DNA from 4 places in the Lysinibacillus sp. NPDC095746 genome. Region 2 is predicted to be linked to each of the others. Evidence: riboswitches for the same ligand, from Rfam matches in the RefSeq annotation. Region 2 holds a riboswitch; each other region holds the start of a gene.
The links. A riboswitch is a leader RNA that binds a small molecule or an ion and turns the genes downstream of it on or off. The one in region 2 is predicted to bind thiamine pyrophosphate.
Positions count from the first base shown of each region.

Region 1: another riboswitch for thiamine pyrophosphate. It lies ahead of tenI (thiazole tautomerase TenI); the one in region 2 lies ahead of thiT (energy-coupled thiamine transporter ThiT).
Region 3: another riboswitch for thiamine pyrophosphate. It lies ahead of thiM (hydroxyethylthiazole kinase); the one in region 2 lies ahead of thiT (energy-coupled thiamine transporter ThiT).
Region 4: another riboswitch for thiamine pyrophosphate. It lies ahead of thiC (phosphomethylpyrimidine synthase ThiC); the one in region 2 lies ahead of thiT (energy-coupled thiamine transporter ThiT).

Region 1 is NZ_JBIWGL010000016.1:13,658-15,864, forward strand. Features, by position in the region: gene thiO (glycine oxidase ThiO) at 1-129, opposite strand, end outside; gene tenI (thiazole tautomerase TenI) at 130-849, opposite strand; TPP riboswitch at 849-956, opposite strand; gene ACIQ7N_RS13035 (TetR/AcrR family transcriptional regulator) at 1,938-2,207, shown strand, end outside.
Region 2 is NZ_JBIWGL010000017.1:78,766-80,972, forward strand. Features, by position in the region: gene ACIQ7N_RS13995 (AAA family ATPase) at 1-56, shown strand, start outside; gene ACIQ7N_RS14000 (magnetosome magnetite crystal formation protein family) at 270-605, opposite strand; TPP riboswitch at 727-835, shown strand; gene thiT (energy-coupled thiamine transporter ThiT) at 968-1,528, shown strand; gene ACIQ7N_RS14010 (hypothetical protein) at 1,673-2,035, shown strand.
Region 3 is NZ_JBIWGL010000015.1:51,370-53,576, forward strand. Features, by position in the region: gene mbcS (acyl-CoA synthetase MbcS) at 1-623, opposite strand, end outside; TPP riboswitch at 849-947, shown strand; gene thiM (hydroxyethylthiazole kinase) at 1,037-1,792, shown strand; gene thiD (bifunctional hydroxymethylpyrimidine kinase/phosphomethylpyrimidine kinase) at 1,792-2,207, shown strand, end outside.
Region 4 is NZ_JBIWGL010000020.1:21,954-24,160, reverse strand. Features, by position in the region: gene ACIQ7N_RS15545 (AEC family transporter) at 1-467, shown strand, start outside; TPP riboswitch at 778-892, shown strand; gene thiC (phosphomethylpyrimidine synthase ThiC) at 1,024-2,207, shown strand, end outside.

The sequences.
Region 1 (2,207 bases), on a different contig from region 2:
GGAGGCTTCATTGGCCAAAGTTCCTTTTTCAAGAATGACGACTTTTTTTCCTAGTTTAGAAAGTTGATAGGCAATGGAAGAGCCATTAATTCCTCCCCCGATAATGGCAACATCAAATGTATTTTTCACTCAACACATCTCCATTTTAACTTCTTTTTGATAGCTTTTTATTGCAGATAGAGGATCATCGGCGTTTAAAACGCCTGACATCACAGCAATACCGTCGGCTCCGCTGTTTATTACCTGTTTAGTATTTTCAGGAGCAATACCGCCGATTGCAATAACAGGAATATCTAGTGAACCAGTAAGCTTTTTTAATTCCTCTAAACCCCTTGGTTCCAATCCTGGCTTTGATTGGGTAGAAAAAATATGACCATATATCACATAGTCGGCTCCCAAGCGTTGAACCTTTTTTCCTTCTTCGACCGAGTGAATGGAACAGCCAACCGTCAATTGAGGAAAGTTGGCTTTAATCATAGATGCATTCAAACTATGATAGGCTAGTTGGACTCCTTCCACACCTGTAATAACGGCAACGTCTACCCGGTCATTAATGATTATTTTGGATAACGGAACGCCAACTCGGGAAAGCAGGTTGACTGCTTCATATAATTCTTTTGCCTTCATTTGTTTTTCACGCAAATGGATAGCGTCGGCATATGGATGGATGTCTGCTAAAATTTCACTTAGTTGTTCCATTGGCATTTTTCCATTAGAAATGACATGAATCGCTTTTGATAATAGAGTAATGGGGGTCACCTCTTTAAGACTTACCCGCCTTCCAAATGTAGGATGCAAAAAAGCCACTTTCTTTTCGGTAAAGAAAGTGGCTGGAGATGAAAAGGACAAATTTCCATATACCACTTCCCTACGCTGGCATTAACCAGGTCAGGTTCATAGAGTCCCGAAGTCACACTTCAATCTCAGCCTTTACAAAGGCACCCCTAGCGGATAAGTTATTTATTTTATTTAATTTATTTCCAATATTAGCACTATTCATGAAGATGTCAATCATTATGAATAGATTACTAGGGGTGCCATTTATTTGGCTGGGGGAAAAATGAATTTACAGAACGGGAGAATCAATATGAGACGTCAATTCAGCAATAACTAAATTGCTATGGGGGAAGAATATTCATGGGCTATTCAAATAAGACTCCGCTTAAAGCAAAGAGTATTGTGCGCTTGAAGAGTATGTTGTAAGTACAAATTTTGTTAATTCTCTTTTGAAATATAATTGCTTACAAAAGTTGCTAGAGCTAGATGAATTCAATGAACAGTATATGTTTCTACTGTTAGAATTTTTAATTGAGCAAAATAAAAAACAGGATTGTTTAAAATGCTTTGAAACTATACCGGCAAAATTAGCTGAAATTGGTTTATCTGTTACGGAGAGAATTAATAAAAGATATAACGAATACTTGGCAACTATATAGATTTCTAGCAGTCTCAAATATTAATATTTCGAATTCATTTTCATTCAGATGGAAAAAGTCATGGTGCCATGAAATTGATTGAAAGTAGTATAGAACTCGTAAAAAACACCCCGTAGTAGTTATTATATCTAACATCTACGGGGTATTTCTCTAAATATTAAGAGTGTCAGTCTATCCTATCCGCTCTTTTAAAGATAAGGCTTAAATGATATCGGATAATCTTTAGTTTTCTTATACATTTCGATTATACAAGCTGCTAATTGTTGAATACCAAGTTCTATTTTCTTTTCTTCTGCTTGTGAAATACTTAGTCGGATTGCTTTCTTAAATGCTGACTCATCACATTCTTATATAGTAGAATATGAATTTTTTTAAGACATCGCCCATGTTATGAATATAAAAGGTTGAAACTATACACTAGTGTCGGTATAATCTAAAATATAAACGACAACGGTGTATAGTTTTTTATGTGCGTTTTGTCACTCATTAAGGAGGTGGCTTATGGCTCCAAAAGTTAGTGAAGAATATAAAAAAGAACGAGAGAAAGAACTGATAGAAGCGGCTAAGAAGGTGTTTATCGAGAAAGGTTTTGTACGCACTACTATGCAAGATATTATGGACGAAGCTGGAATATCCAGAGGTGCATTGTATAGTTATTTCGATAATATTAATCATGTTTTTATCGAAGTTTTAAAATATGATGACCAGAAAGACATTCAATATTTTGTGCCATCTAATGAAGGCCTACTTTGGCCACAATTAAAAAACTGG
Region 2 (2,207 bases):
TGCATGTTGAAAAAGCAATGAACGGTCATAGTCAAACATATTTTGAAGTGAAATAACAAAGAGGCGTATTTCTATTTGTTGGAAATACGCCTTGTTGTTATTTTTTTTTAGTTACGTTAGGATTTGTTCCTTTTTTTGCAGCGATTACTTTTTTGACAATGGGGATAACGATAGGTGCTAATTTTACAGCGGTTTTAACAACTTTAGATACTTTCACAAAATAACAGCTCCTTAAGTACTATGTGTTCAAGGAGAGGTTAAGATGAAACTTATCGGACCACCCGAACAGCTTGAATAATATTCCAAATAACGACTCCTAATGAAACGAGAATATAAATTGCGAATGAAACAAACCAAATGATAAGAAAATTATTACTATCTGAATTTAGATCAAAATTAGTGTTGAATGATAAAGTTGAGAAAATAAAGACAGCAAAGAAAATTATACCGAATGCGACTGGGATTAAATGTGATATTAGTGCTCGAATAGAGTGCCTCTTTACGTCGCTATCTTTTGTCACAAAGTAAACAACTAATGGCACAATAAAGGGTGCAAATAAAATACTCAGATAACTAAAGGCAGATAATATTTTTTGGTTCTCCATAGTAGTACCTCCTTTTTTAATATTTACGCATGAAAAACGTTAAAGTTTCAAAAAAATGTGGAAGAGGTTGTAATCATAACAGTGTTTGCGTACAATGGGATTGTTCAATTAAATAAAGATGTACGACCACAAGGGGAGCTGATGATGTCAGCTGAGACTGGGCACGTAATGCCTTGACTCTTCGAACCTGTAAGTTAACACTTGCGTAGGGATTGTGGATAGAAACCGACACTTTTACGATGTGAGGCTCTGTCCTGGCATCGTTTTTTATCTTTTTAATGCCGGATAGGGACATATTTGCCAATTGATTGATTTCTATTCCTGCTCTTGTATCCTACATCGGAACAAAGGAGAGAATATTTATGGACAATAAAAAACTGTTAATGCTTGTGGAGATTGCAATATTCGCAGCGATTGGCCTTGTGCTCGATCAGGTTTCCTTTAAAGTATGGGCACAAGGCGGCTCTGTTAGTCTAGTGATGGTACCAATAATTTTAATAGCATTCCGCTGGGGCCTTATTCCAGGCATGACAACCGGTTTACTCATTGGTGTAATGCAAACAATGTTTGGTGCTACAATTGTGCATTGGCTACAAGGAACACTTGATTATGGTGTTGCCTTTACAGTAGTGGGCTTAGCGGCCGTTGTACGTCGACCGGTGCTTGAGGCTGCAAAAAATTTAAACAAAAAGAAAATGGCGCTTTATATTATTTTAGGAACTGTATTAGCAGGTTTTTTACGCTATGCAGTACATACCATTGGTGGCGCTGTATTTTTCGCAGAGTATGCAGGCGATCAAAATGCGTGGATTTATTCAATCATCTATAATGGAACATATATGCTACCAGCAACGATTTTAACAGCGATTGTCGGTGTTCTGCTATTTACGGCAGCACCTCAATTAATGCAACGAAAATCATAATGATTATGCCCTTCACATGAGTGAAGGGTTTTTGTTTTGGCTGTTTTCGAACGATTGTTGCTATTCAACGAACGGGCAGGATAGTTTAACAAGAAAATGTTGTAAAATAAAGTGAGAAACTGAAGACTTAGGAGATGTGTTAATTTGGCTTATATTCACGAGTTTGGAATAGTTGAATGTATTGAAAAAAATAAAGAGTATGTTAGTTATGAACCTGAAAAATATAATTGCATAGGTGTAGATGGGGACCTTTTTGATGAACTTATGTCTAAGGATTTTGGTGAAAAAATGAATCATCTGGAAACATTCGCACATAACACAAATAGACCTTATAAAAGCCTCGCCTATTTTGGAATAACATTGATACCGTCGAGTTCTCATAAACAATTTTTAAATATGGTTAGTGAAGCAAACGATGAGTACAAATCAGAAGAACTTGAAGAATTGATGAAAAAAATAGCTGAAGCAATAAAAGAAGATAGTTGGTTGATTCATTATGGTGTTTAATTTTGTCAATACATATATGTAAGATTAGAGGTGATTGTTCGATTAGAGCAATCGCTTCTTGTGCTAACGGGGCAGTTTAGTGCAACAAGGAGTACCTTTAAAATTATGGGGATTTACAACGCTAAGTTAAGAAATGTGACCAAACGACGCTTTGGGAACTAATATTATACTT
Region 3 (2,207 bases), on a different contig from region 2:
AACCAATTTGGTGCAGTAGTTCGTAAATGCGCATAACCCCAGCTATGTGTATGAACCGCTGCCTTTGGATTGCCGGTTGTACCACTCGTATAAGCTAAAAATGCAATGTCTGTACTCTTAGTCGGTGTAGAACTTATGTAAGTCGTCGGTTGATTTTGCATTTTTTCAAGCAATGGCTGCCAAGGTTCCTGTGCACGACCAATGACAAACTGCTGTATTTCTTGTAAATTTCCAACATTATCGAATTGTTCAATATAAGGTTCAAATGCAACAACGCCTTTTGCATTGGCATGATTGATTCGGTATTCAATATCCTTAGTTCTTAGCATTTCTGAGCTAGGTATAATCGTTAAACCTGCCTTTAAGGCTGCAATATAAACGATATACGCTTCAACTGATCTTGGCACCATGACCAAAATAACGTCACCTTTTTTTAAACCTTGAGATGTAAATACATGTGCTGCCTGGTTTGCCTTTTCAAGTAAAGCTCGATATGTTAAGTATTGAATTTCCTCATTTTCGTTATAAACTAATAATGCATTTTTAGTAGAATCCTGTGCATATTTTTCAATTTCATCTGAAATGTTATACCATTCTGGTGCGATTAAATCTTCTCTTTTCATGGCAAATGCCCCCTTTTGTACGCTCATTATAAAACTCAATTTTTATCATTTTCAATGGAATTCACTCCAATTCATTAAAGTCGTGACAACTATCATGCTCTGCTATATGGCATCAGTCACGTATTGGTACTATCAATTTCGACATAGCATTAGTGCTGTTTTCGCGAAGAAAAAATAACCTATTGAACACGAATGAATAATATGGTACATTTTGGTCAACTAAAAGCATGATTGCAGGGGGACTCAATTAGAGTTGAGAAGGTAAAACCTGACCCTTTGAACCTGTTAGTTAATACTGACGTAGGGAGCAATTCACATCTATTTACTGATGAAAGGCTCTTTTGCGTGTTTTTTTCTACACGAAAAAGAGCCTTTTTTGCACGCTTACGTCCATCCAACAAGGAGGACTAAAAATGTTATTTCATACTATCCGTAAACAAAATCCATTAATTCATTGCATTACTAATTATGTTGTAGCTAATTTCCAAGCAAATGGCTTATTAGCTATAGGCGCTTCACCAGTTATGGCAGATGACAGTCGTGAAGTTGAAGAAATGGTCGCAATTGCCTCAGGCTTATTAATAAATATCGGTACCCTTAATGAGCGAATGAAAGAATCAATGTTACTTGCAGGAAAAAAAGCAAATGCTCTTGGCATTCCCGTTGTTTTAGATCCTGTTGCTGCAGGTGCAACAACTTACCGGAAACAAACGGTACAACAATTACTCAAGGAAATAAATTTTGCTGCTATTCGTTGTAATGTCGGAGAGCTTGCAGCAATAGCCGATATAGAATGGCAACAAAAAGGCGTAGATAGTGGTAGTGGTTCAATTTCTTTAGAAGTTGAGGCACAAAAAGTAGCTCAGCTTTACAATTGTATTGTTATTGTGACCGGTGAAAAGGATTTTATTACTGATGGCGAACATCAGCAATGGATTACAGGTGGAAATTCACAAATGACAGAAGTCACTGGAACAGGTTGCTTATTGAGTGCCATTTGTTGTGCTTCCTACCTTGTAGGAAATAAGCCATTTGACCAATTAATAGAAACATTATCGCTTTATAAAAAAGTAGCAGAGCAAGCTGCTTCTTCCACTTCATCTATTGGCGATTTTCAAATTGCAGTATTGAACGAACTACACCGCCTCTCCAAGGGTGGTGAACAATGATGCATATTGTCACGACAATTGCTGGTTCTGATAGTGGTGGCGGCGCAGGGATACAGGCTGATTTAAAAACTTTCCAGGAATTAAAGGTGTTTGGAACGTCTGTTATTACAGCTTTAACCGCCCAGAATACACTCGGGGTATCGGATGTCTTACCAATTGAAGTTAGTTTTGTCGAAAAACAACTTCAAGCGCTTATCGAGGATTTTTCAATAAGTGCTATTAAAACTGGAATGCTGTTTTCCTCGGAAATTATTCAATCAATTGCACGGATTTTAACTGCAATAAATTGTCCGCTTATAGTAGATCCTGTCATGATTGCTAAAGGTGGCGAAAGCTTATTACAGCAAGAAGCAATTGAGGCATTACGCAGTTATTTGCTTCCTATAGCAACAGTGGTCACACCGAACATTCCAGA
Region 4 (2,207 bases), on a different contig from region 2:
GCATGTCTATTGTGAAAGACTTCCTCAAAATGCCCATTATTCATGCACTTATTATTGGTGTTGCAATGAACTATTTTACTATCACTATTCCACAGTTTGTAAGAATTCCGATAGACCATGTGGCGGATGGCTTTATCGCTGTAGCATTAATAACTTTAGGGGCACAACTATCGCAACTTGAAATCAAATCCATGTTCAATAAGATAGTAGTCATTAGCTGTTTTACACGACTAGTCATAGGGCCAGCCGCGGCATTGCTAATCATTTTTGCGCTTGGTCTTGATGGTGTCGTGGCACAATCACTTTTTATAGCTAGTTCGTTCCCGACATCGCGAAATAGTTCTAGTCTTGCATTAGAATATGACGTAGAATCGGCAACTGCTGCACAAACAGTTTTATTTTCAACGATTGTGAGCTGTATTACAGTGACGATCGTGATTTATGTAGCGGAACTGCTGTTTACCTAACAGTTGGGTGCCATATAAAAAGATAGGGTGGAAAGCTTTTCAGGAGTTAGGAGCTTTTTTTCTGAATTAAAAGCTAGTGATTTATATTTGTTAAAACAAGATATAAGTTGATTGGAGTGGAGGCTGGGCGACTCCTTGGGGATTAGCGTCACAGATGAGACCCTGCAGCGAAGCGAAGCGGCTCATCGGACGCCCCCAGGAAAGCGCCCAGCCGGAACGGAAATCAACCACACGTTATGATGATAAGCAAAAAAAACAAATGAAGCTTCCATCTCTTAACAATATCTGCTACACTAGCATCAAACTTAATAGCATTAACTAGGGGAGTCTGATGAGTCAGGCTGAGAGGGAAACGCATAGAGGTTTCTTGACCCTTTGGACCTGATCTGGCTCATACCAGCGTGGGAAAGTTAACCATTATTGCACTCGGTGTATTTGCAATAACTATACCTTTACATTCTTAGCCGGATCCAAAATTTTTTGGATTCGGCTTTTGTCTTTATTGGGGTGAGCTAGATTCGGTCCTTGTAAAAATATAAAAGGGAGCGAAGTAGTTATGACAACAGTTAGCGACAAGAATATTACAATTATGTCTAGTTTTGAAGGAAGTAAAAAAGTTTACGTAGAAGGTTCTCGACCAGATATTTTAGTGCCAATGCGTGAAATTGCTCTAAGTCCAACGACAGGAAGCTTTGGGGAGGAGGAAAATGCACCAGTACGTGTTTATGATACGAGCGGCCCGTACACTGATCCTGCGTATAAGGTGGATATTACGAAAGGATTACCAGCTTTACGTAGTGCATGGATCAAAGAACGAGGTGACGTTGAAGAATACGAAGGGCGTACTATCAAGCCAGAAGATAATGGATTCCGCAAAGCTGATGATCCACGAATGAATGAAAATGCTTTTCCGAATTTATCTAGAAAGCCTTTGCGTGCGAAGAAAGGTAAAAATGTAACGCAGCTTCACTATGCACGAATGGGAATTATTACTCCAGAAATGGAATTTGTAGCGATACGGGAAAATATGGACCCAGAATTTGTGCGCTCAGAGATCGCGGCAGGACGTGCTATTTTGCCATCTAATATTAATCACCCTGAGGCAGAGCCGATGATTATTGGACGTAACTTCCACGTAAAAATAAACGCCAATATTGGAAATTCAGCGGTGTCATCCTCTATTGCAGAAGAGGTAGAAAAAATGACGTGGGCTACACGCTGGGGTGCTGATAACATTATGGATTTATCTACCGGTAAGCATATTCATACGACACGTGAATGGATTATTCGTAACGCCGCGGTGCCAGTGGGAACGGTGCCGATTTATCAAGCGCTAGAAAAAGTAAATGGAGTGGCAGAGGATTTAACGTGGGAGGTGTATCGTGACACGTTAATCGAACAGGCTGAGCAAGGTGTTGATTACTTCACGATTCATGCAGGGGTATTACTACGCTATGTGCCATTAACAGCTAATCGTGTAACAGGCATAGTGTCTCGAGGAGGCTCGATTATGGCGCAGTGGTGTTTATATCACCATCAAGAGAGCTTCTTATATACTCATTTTGAAGAAATCTGCGAAATTATGAAAACCTATGATGTTGCCTTCTCTTTAGGTGATGGTTTACGTCCTGGTTCTATTGCAGATGCAAATGATGAGGCTCAATTTGCGGAGCTAGAAACGCTAGGGGAATTAACGCAAATTGCCTGGGAGCATGATGTACAGGTGATGGTAGAAGGACC